Regions from separate parts of the Alteromonas sp. NFXS44 genome, predicted to be linked through region 1. Evidence: predicted binding sites of a transcription regulator. Region 1 holds the regulator's gene; the other holds the start of a gene.

What was found. Region 1 encodes LexA, which represses DNA repair genes until DNA is damaged. Its sites were predicted from a motif close to TACTGTATNNNNATACAGTA; they were not measured.
Region 2: a site for LexA is predicted at 1,929-1,948, ahead of recA (recombinase RecA). Genes of this name have one in related genera too.

The regions. Positions count from the first base shown of each region.
Region 1 is NZ_JAGDEA010000012.1:984,427-988,863, forward strand. It holds gene coxB (cytochrome c oxidase subunit II) at 1-98, opposite strand, end outside; gene J3369_RS21300 (YceI family protein) at 507-1,079, shown strand; gene J3369_RS21305 (serine hydrolase domain-containing protein) at 1,189-2,328, shown strand; gene lexA (transcriptional repressor LexA) at 2,430-3,056, opposite strand; gene J3369_RS21315 (LysR family transcriptional regulator) at 3,141-4,010, opposite strand; gene J3369_RS21320 (AEC family transporter) at 4,113-4,437, shown strand, end outside.
Region 2 is NZ_JAGDEA010000005.1:119,924-124,360, forward strand. It holds gene mutS (DNA mismatch repair protein MutS) at 1-1,047, opposite strand, end outside; gene J3369_RS05735 (CinA family protein) at 1,377-1,892, shown strand; gene recA (recombinase RecA) at 2,101-3,138, shown strand; gene J3369_RS05745 (methyl-accepting chemotaxis protein) at 3,515-4,437, shown strand, end outside.

The DNA of each region.
Region 1 (4,437 bases):
ATTGAGAACATCAGCATGTGCAGGTCGTAAACCTGTCCACTGATGTCTGTGACACCTTGTCTCAGGTTGATTTCACCTGCCCGGTCTGATGTTGCCATGGTTTCTGCTTGCAGCGATGCCGGAATAACAGACATCGCTAACCCCCAAACCATCATTGCGTTACATACGAGTTTCTTCACTCAACACCTCCGTGATGGAGGATCTTGTGTAATACCCTGCTCACAGGACCCTGTCGTATCAGGCTAGCCGCCTGTTAATTTTTATCTTTTTTTTGTTATTTTTTCGTTAACAACGGTATAAGAATTAAACAGATTTCATCTTGTGTCTAGTCTTTCTGAAAAAATAAATGGCCGGGGTGGCCTCAGAAACAGGGTCAAAGCACTTCATTCTGATATTTCGAATGTTTCGTTCAGATCTTCGACACATCCGTATTTCAGGAACGCCGTATTATAGGTAAGTAAATCGTCCTCACACTTGTGACATCAACGTTATTAAAGGAATGTGTAATGAATAAATTTATCCCGGCAGTATTAGTTTCAGGTTTAATCAGTGCAGGCGCATTCGCGGCGCCTGTCAGCTACCAGATTGATCCTACCCACACCAGCGTTATCGCTTCATGGAATCACTTCGGTTTCTCTAACCCGACAGCCGCCATCAACGGCGCTGAAGGCACCATCGTGTTTGATAACGACGCGCCGGAAGACAGCAAAATCGACGTGTCTGTGAAAATTGATACCATTGATTCATTTGTTAAAAAGCTGAATGAAGAATTTGTCGGTGCTGACTGGTTCAATGCAGCGAAGTTTCCTTCTGCAACATTTACCAGTACAGATGTTGAAATGACAGGTGATAAGACGATGGAAGTGACCGGCGATCTGACGATCAAAGGTGTGACTAAGTCCGTCACTATGGATGTCACTCTGAATGGTTCAGGTGTACACCCGATGACACAGAAAGAAGCGATTGGTTTTGATGCAATGACCACCATCAAGCGTTCTGACTTCGGTATCGATATGTACGTACCGAATGTAAGTGACGAAGTGACGTTGCACATCACCACAGAAGCACAAGCTAGATAAGTTTTCGCATCACCGTCCGGATGCCCGGCCCGCGCAAGCGGGCTTTTTTATTGGTAGCGGTCAGTTAACTGCGGTAGTCTGATTGTTTTTATTGTCAGGGATTGCTTCTATGTTGCGCCGCGCAGTTTTCTCCTCTTTTCTGTTATTTTTAACACCCTCTGTTTTTGCCAAAGATCTTCCTTCCGGCGCTATTAACGCTCTGTTTGAAGAAGCGGTAAGTCATGACACAGTGCCGGGTATAACCATGGCGCTCGGTAACGATAAGGGCATGCTGATGGCTAAAGGCTACGGTTTTGCCGACGTTGAAAACCATGTACCGATGACGACAGATCACAAGGTGCGTATCGGCAGTGTCTCTAAACTCATCGCTACGGCCGGATTAATGCGTCTTGCGGAAGCGGGCAACATTGATCTGGATAAACCGGTCACTGAATACGTCAGCGCATGGCCTGCTGATAAACCGGTCATTACTCTGCGCCAGCTTACCTCACATACAGCCGGTATCAGGCACTACAAAGAAGGGGCCAATGAATTCCTTCTGAATGAAAGTTATCCGGATATCGACAGTGCACTGGCGATGTTTAAAGATGATCCTCTGCTGTTTGCACCTGGCACAGATCACCGTTATTCAACGTTTGCCTGGACACTGGTCAGTGCCGCAATGGAAGGGGCTGACGCGTCCCGGGATTTCCGCGCCATCATTAACGAAGAAGTGTTTGCGCCGCTGAAACTGGACAACACGGTATTTGACGACCAGTACACCATCATCGATCACCGGGCGAGACCTTACACCGTACTGGAAGGTGAGCTGATTAATGCGCCACAAACGGATCACAGCTATAAATGGGCCGGCGGCGGTTTTATTTCTACGCCGTCAGATATTGTCCGGTTTGCTGTAGCCCATGTGGCAAGCGATTACCTGAAACCAGAGACTACCCGCGCCATGTTTACTCCAGCCACACTTAATAATGGTGAAACTGTGGGCTTCGGCATAGGCTGGAAAACCGGTTTTGGTGATTACAAACAACGTAAAGCGTATAAAGACAACGCGAGCGCGCTGGCTTTGATGGACGATATTCCTGATGCAGTGATGCACTCAGGTGGCAGTATGGGCGGCATTACGATGACCATTCTTTGCCGTGAACATAAAACAGCGGTTACTATAGTAAAAAATGTCAGTGGTGAAGACAATGCTGATGTTTTTCTGCTGGCGCTGAAGACACTGCACTTTGCACATACCAGCCAATAGTAAAAAAAAGGGCGATGATGGTTCACATCATCGCCCTTTCAATTTTTCAGCGCTGTGGCCAGCGCGCACAATAGTTATTGCACCGCGCTTAGCGAAAAGACTTACATCCAGTCAGCATTGCGGATAACACCTACAGCCAGACCTTCAATGTTGAATGGTTCAGCAGCAAGATCCACCTTGATGGTATCGAATTCTTCATTTTCTGCATGCAGCCATACTTCGCGGCCGCGTTTTTCCAGACGTTTTACCGTGACATCCTCATCAACCCTGGCAACAACAACCTGCCCATTGTGCACGTCAGTAGTACGGTGAACGGCAAGTAAATCACCATCCAGAATACCGATATCTTTCATACTCATACCGTTTACACGTAACAGGAAATCCGCACGGGGGTGGAACAGATCAGGGTCGACCTTATAATGCATTTCCACATGCTCCTGCGCCAGAATAGGTTCACCTGCCGCAACACGACCGATTAACGGTAAACCTGCGTCTTCATCGTTTTCTGCTTCCAGCGGAATATTCAGCTTTATGCCCCGTGAGGTACCCGCCAGAATTTCGATTACACCTTTACGGGCCAGCGCCTTTAAATGCTCTTCTGCTGCATTAGCTGATTTAAACCCTAATTGCTTCGCAATTTCCGCACGGGTGGGCGGCATGCCGGTTTCCAGCATGGTGGTTTTGATCAGTTCGAGAACTTCCGTTTGTCTTGGAGTAAGTGGACGCATAAACAGCCCTGTTTTTCTATACAGTTCCTGTGAGTATATACAGTTGCGCTGGTTTGACAAGGGCTGCCGGCGAAATTATTACGGTTATTCCGACGCGCACTCAATAAATCGTGCCAGCGCCGGGTTGCTGTTGTCCTGCAGCCATACCAGTACATATTCCACTACCGGCGCTCTGTGCAGCGGCAACAAAACCACATCCGGCGGACACACCTGCTTCAGCGGTTCAGGCACAAGCGCAATCCCTACTTCACTGGCCACCAGCGACACGATGGTTTGCTGTAACTGGGTTTCTAACACCACACGGGGCACAAAGTTCGCTTCAGTACAGTACTGTTCAATGGTGTTACGCAGCTCCGGCGCCACATTGTGGGGCGTAACAATGAATTTTTCGTCAACTAAATCCTCTGCGCAGACTTTCTTTGCCCCGGCCAGCCGGTGGTGTTTGTGAACAGCCAGACAGAGTGCTTCAGTGCGCAAAGACAGCATTTCCAGTCCCCGGGACGTCGCCGGCTTTAACATGATGGCGGCATCAAACTGCGCAGAAGTAACGCCATTAATTAACTCAAAGGGAATAACCTCCTGAATATGAAAGGACACAGCGGGATAGCGGGACATAAACTGTCTGGCCAGTTCAGGCACAATGTTATAAGCCGCATGCATCATGAATCCCACAGACAAGCTTCCCGACTTTCCGGCACCGGTCGCTCTTGCCCGTTCCGCGGCTTTGCTGACCGATTGCAATATGGTTTTGCTGTCGCGGTAAAATTGCTCTCCTGCGGCAGTAAGACTCACGCCTTTCGGTTGACGGCTGAACAATGCCGTACCCAGCTCTTCTTCCAGCAGTGCTATCTGGCGGCTGAGAGGTGGCTGAGTGATGTTAAGCCGCTGCGCAGCCCTACCCACATGACCGGTTTCTGCTACCGCAATAAAATATCTTAAGGGTTTTATATCCATGATGATTCAATATTTGTATCAGGATTAACTCAATTCTATATTGGATTGAATGATAAGACTAAAGGTAATCTGATCGCCGGTTTCCTGATCATCTGTCATTTCATGTTGTCTGTTTTCACGCTCATATTCCCGATATTTGCCCTCATATTCCTTGGCTGGTATCTACGCAAAAGGGATCTGCTGAACGACTCTGCCACTACACAATTCAATAAATTTGTTGTCTGGCTGGCGTTGCCTGCGCTGCTTTTTGACATCACAGCAACGTCTGCCATTGCGTCTCTCTGGCAACCGGGATTTGTTCTAAGCTTCACCCTCGCCGTGTTTGTCATTTTTGCGCTTACTGTCGTGGTACAAAAGAAACGGAATATGTCGTTATCAGAGAGTGCTATAGACGGGCTTAATACCAGTTACGCCAATACCGGATTTA
Region 2 (4,437 bases), on a different contig from region 1:
GGCTGAACGCAGGGCTAACCGCGCCATGATACGTTCTATGTCACCAATGCGTTTTAGTGTATCTGATATTTCTTCATGACCCTCTTCAATCAGCTTGCCGACGGCCTGCTGGCGTCGGGTGAGCTCATAATGATCGGTAATGGGGGCGTGCAAATAGCGTTGAAGTAATCTGCTGCCCATGGGGGTGGCGGTAGAGTCCAGCACGCTGAACAGAGTATTTTCCTGACTGCCTGATAAATTGGCGGTTAATTCCAGATTTCTTCGCGTGGCTGCATCTAGCTGAATACGTGTTTCCTGCTGTTCACGATGAATACTGCGAATATGGGGCAGGGCGGTACGTTGGGTATCTTTAACGTATTGCAGTACACAGCCGGCTGCACCGGTGGCTTTATCTAAGCCGTTGATCCCGAACCCATCCAGTGATTTGGTGCCGAATTGCTGATTGAGTTGCTCTGTTGCCGTTTGCGGATCAAACTCCCATTCGGGACGACGACGTAAACCTTTTCGTTTTCCAATAAGAGGTAAGCCTTCGAATCCTTCCGGATAAAGCAGTTCCGCAGGATTAAGGCGTTGCAACTCGGCCAGCAATTGTTCGTCGCTGTCACATTCAACCACCAGAAAACGCCCGCTGCTTATATCGAGGGTGGCAACGCCGTACTGCATGCTGTGACCGCACACAGCAGCAAGCAGGTTATCACGGCGCTCTTCTAATAATGCCTCATCAGTGACTGTGCCCGGGGTGACAATACGCTGAACCTGACGGTCTACCGGTCCTTTGCTGGTGGCAGGATCGCCCACCTGCTCACAAATCGCCACCGATTCGCCCATTTTTACCAGGCGCGCCAGGTAACCTTCCACCGCGTGATAAGGCACTCCCGCCATTGGAATGGGTTCACCGCCGGATTTGCCTCTGGCTGTTAATGAAATATCCAGCAGGTGTGCGGCCTTTTTGGCATCGTCATAGAAGAGTTCATAAAAGTCTCCCATCCGGTAAAACAGTAAAATATTAGGATGTTGTGCTTTTATGGCCAGATACTGGCGCATCATCGGCGTATGTGATTCCAAGAAAACCTCTTTGTTATGTTGATACTGTTTGCGAAGGCGCTTCTGTCCGGAAGACGGAACTGCATTTGAAACACGGCGTAAACCCATCCATGGGGCCCCGGCTGCCGCTTCCCTGCGGCAGACGGTTTCATATGCAGTCCCCGTATTCCGTACGCGCGCCTTCTCAGTCACTTGCTTCCGGCCGGAGCATGGAACTGCATTGGAAACACGAAACAATTCCTTCCCCGACAGGATTGAACTTAATCGCTCCGGCGTCCGCTAAATGTGTAAAATGGTACAACGGAATTAATTCATTGGTGAGTATTATTCGTATGAGCGCAGATTTTTCAACTGTTTCACGAGACAGTGCCTTACTTAAACAGGTGGTTGCCACCGGAGATGTGCTTCGCCGGCGGAACTGGCATGTATCCTGTGCTGAGTCTTGTACAGGTGGTGGAATTGCTTACGTATTAACTTCTGTTTCCGGTAGTTCTGAATGGTTCAATCAATCCTGGGTCACTTATTCAAATGAGGCTAAGCAATCACTTATTGGAGTGAAAGCTGAAACGCTTGAGGAGTTTGGCGCGGTGTCTGAGCAAACTGTGGCTGAAATGGCGCAGGGTGTTGTTCAGGAAAGTGGTGCGCAGGTTGGCGTGTCGGTGAGTGGTATTGCAGGGCCTGGCGGTGGTTCGGCGGAAAAGCCGGTGGGTACGGTTTGGTTTGGCTTTATGATAGACGGTGAAATGAACACGCAGCGTCACGTATTTTCCGGTGACCGGTTAGCGGTGCGGGAACAGGCCATCGCCCATGCAATTTCTTATCTGTACCAACGACTGGTTGCTGAATAAAACGGGATTTGACAGACTAATTGTGAAATCTTACTTGACTGTATGCTTATACAGTATAAAATGCACTCAACATTCGAATTACGTTTCGTGAGTTACTGAAGCGCTGACCGAATCATATTTTGCGGAAGTTAAAAAATAACAGAAGTAAAAGTGGCAGCGTAATACGACAGGGTAACTACCGGACAGTCATTATCTTGAGGATAATATCGTGGACGACAACAAAAACAAAGCTCTTTCCGCCGCTCTTGGCCAAATTGAAAAGCAATTTGGTAAAGGTGCCATCATGCGCCTGGGTGACAATCAGGCGCATGATATCGAAGCAATTTCTACCGGTTCACTCAGTATCGACATTGCACTCGGTATAGGCGGTTTACCTTGTGGGCGTGTTGTTGAAATCTACGGTCCTGAGTCATCAGGTAAAACAACCCTGACACTGCAAGTTATTGCTGAAGCGCAAAAGAAAGGCAAAACCTGTGCATTCGTCGATGCGGAACACGCACTGGATCCTATCTACGCCAAAAAGCTGGGTGTAAACATTGACGATCTGCTGGTCTCTCAGCCTGATACCGGTGAGCAGGCGCTGGAAATTTGTGACATGCTTGTTCGTTCCGGAGCTGTGGACGTGGTAATTGTCGACTCGGTTGCTGCTTTAACACCGAAAGCTGAGATTGAAGGTGAGATGGGTGATTCTCACGTGGGTCTTCAGGCGCGTTTGATGTCTCAGGCGTTGCGTAAGCTTACCGCTAACATCAAGAAATCAAATACGCTGTGTATTTTCATCAACCAGATCCGTATGAAGATTGGTGTTATGTTCGGTAACCCTGAAACCACAACCGGTGGTAACGCGCTGAAATTCTATGCCTCTGTGCGTCTGGATATCCGTCGTATCGGTGCGGTTAAAGAAGGTGATGAGGTTGTTGGTAACGAAACCCGTGTGAAAGTGGTGAAGAACAAAGTTGCACCACCATTTAAGCAGGCGGAATTCATGATTCGTTACGGCGAGGGTATCAGTAAGGAAGCTGAACTTATTGACCTTGGTGTGAAGCAGAAGCTGGTTGATAAAGCCGGTGCCTGGTATAGCTACAACGGTGACCGTATTGGTCAGGGTAAAGCGAACGTAATGGCGTTCCTGAAAGATAACCCTGATATCGCTAACGACATCGAAACCAAGCTGCGCGCAGAGTTACTGGCTCAAAAAACAGTAAAGCCTGAAGAAGCCGAAGGCGAAACAGAAGAAAAATTGTAAGATTTATGTCCGGCAGCCTGTAAAAGGCTGCGCATGAAACGACAAATCGATAGACAGTTAATCAAATTAGAAGCCAGCTGAAAAGCTGGCTTCTTTTTTTGTGTGAAAAAACGGGTTTTAAAATCAATATCCTGAAAGGCGAACCGTCCTGTAAGAAGGCCTCTGTAGACCGTTTAACTCTTTTTATTAGTGTTATCTAATAAAAAGAATAATAAAATCAGTAGGTAATGAACTGTCCAAAAGACGAGGAATGCACTTTTTTTATCGTTCAATTTACTGTAGAAGTGAAGATGACTGCCGTTAAAAATATAAACTTATAAAAAAGATTTCACCAACTCCCGAATATGGAAGGTGAAACACAAACACGGGAACGCGTATGAAATCACTCTCACTTCAGAAAAAATTTGTGCTCATTGTTGGCGGTGCTATCGCATTGTTACTGATTGTAGCAACGATTTTCCTGCTCAATATTGTCAGCGATAAAACCAGGCAGACCGTTGAGCGGGATCTTCATTTTCTTGTTACCAGTGAAGCGGAATCTGTAAAAGGTTTCTTTGCTACCTACGGAGGTGTCGCTTCTACATTTCTGAACAATCCTTTCTTCACCGACTTTTTTACTCAACATTCGCAGCGTGGCGGTACGTTAAGTGGTGAGGCTGCTGACGATATTTTTGCATCATTCAGCGCCATCAGCAGTAATGACAAGCACATTAAGTCTGCTTTTTTCGGTACCGCCGGTACCGGAGAGTATTTTTATGAGCAGGGCCGTGTGGGTGAAGAAGATAATTACTTTGCAAATCAGCGCCCGTGGTTTTTGACCGCTGTAGAAAAAGGGGGCATCTATGTCACACCTCCGGCGACAGATTCACAGGATGGAAGCGTTTCGACGGTGGTTCAGGGTCCTGTGTACCGGGATGGTAAACTTCTTGGAGTGGGCGGCGTGGATATTCTCATCACCACAGTCGCAGATATGCTGTCAGAGATCCAATATGAGAAAGCCGGCGCTGCGTTTCTTGTCGATGACGAACAAAATATTGTGTACTTCCCGGGGAGCCGGGAAGCCCTGCCACTATCATCTCCACTGGCGTCCATTGATAAAAGCCTGAAAGGTGCTGATGGCTTTGCAGCTTTAAGCGTAGATATTGCCCGCCATCCGGAAGGTATGACGCCAGTTTCATACAACAATGAAAATTATTTTGTTGTTTATAAACATGTCACTCTAGCTTCGCCGCAAATGAACTGGACATTGGGATTACTGGTTCCGGAGGCCGTGGTTGAAGCACCGGTACAAGAGGCGTT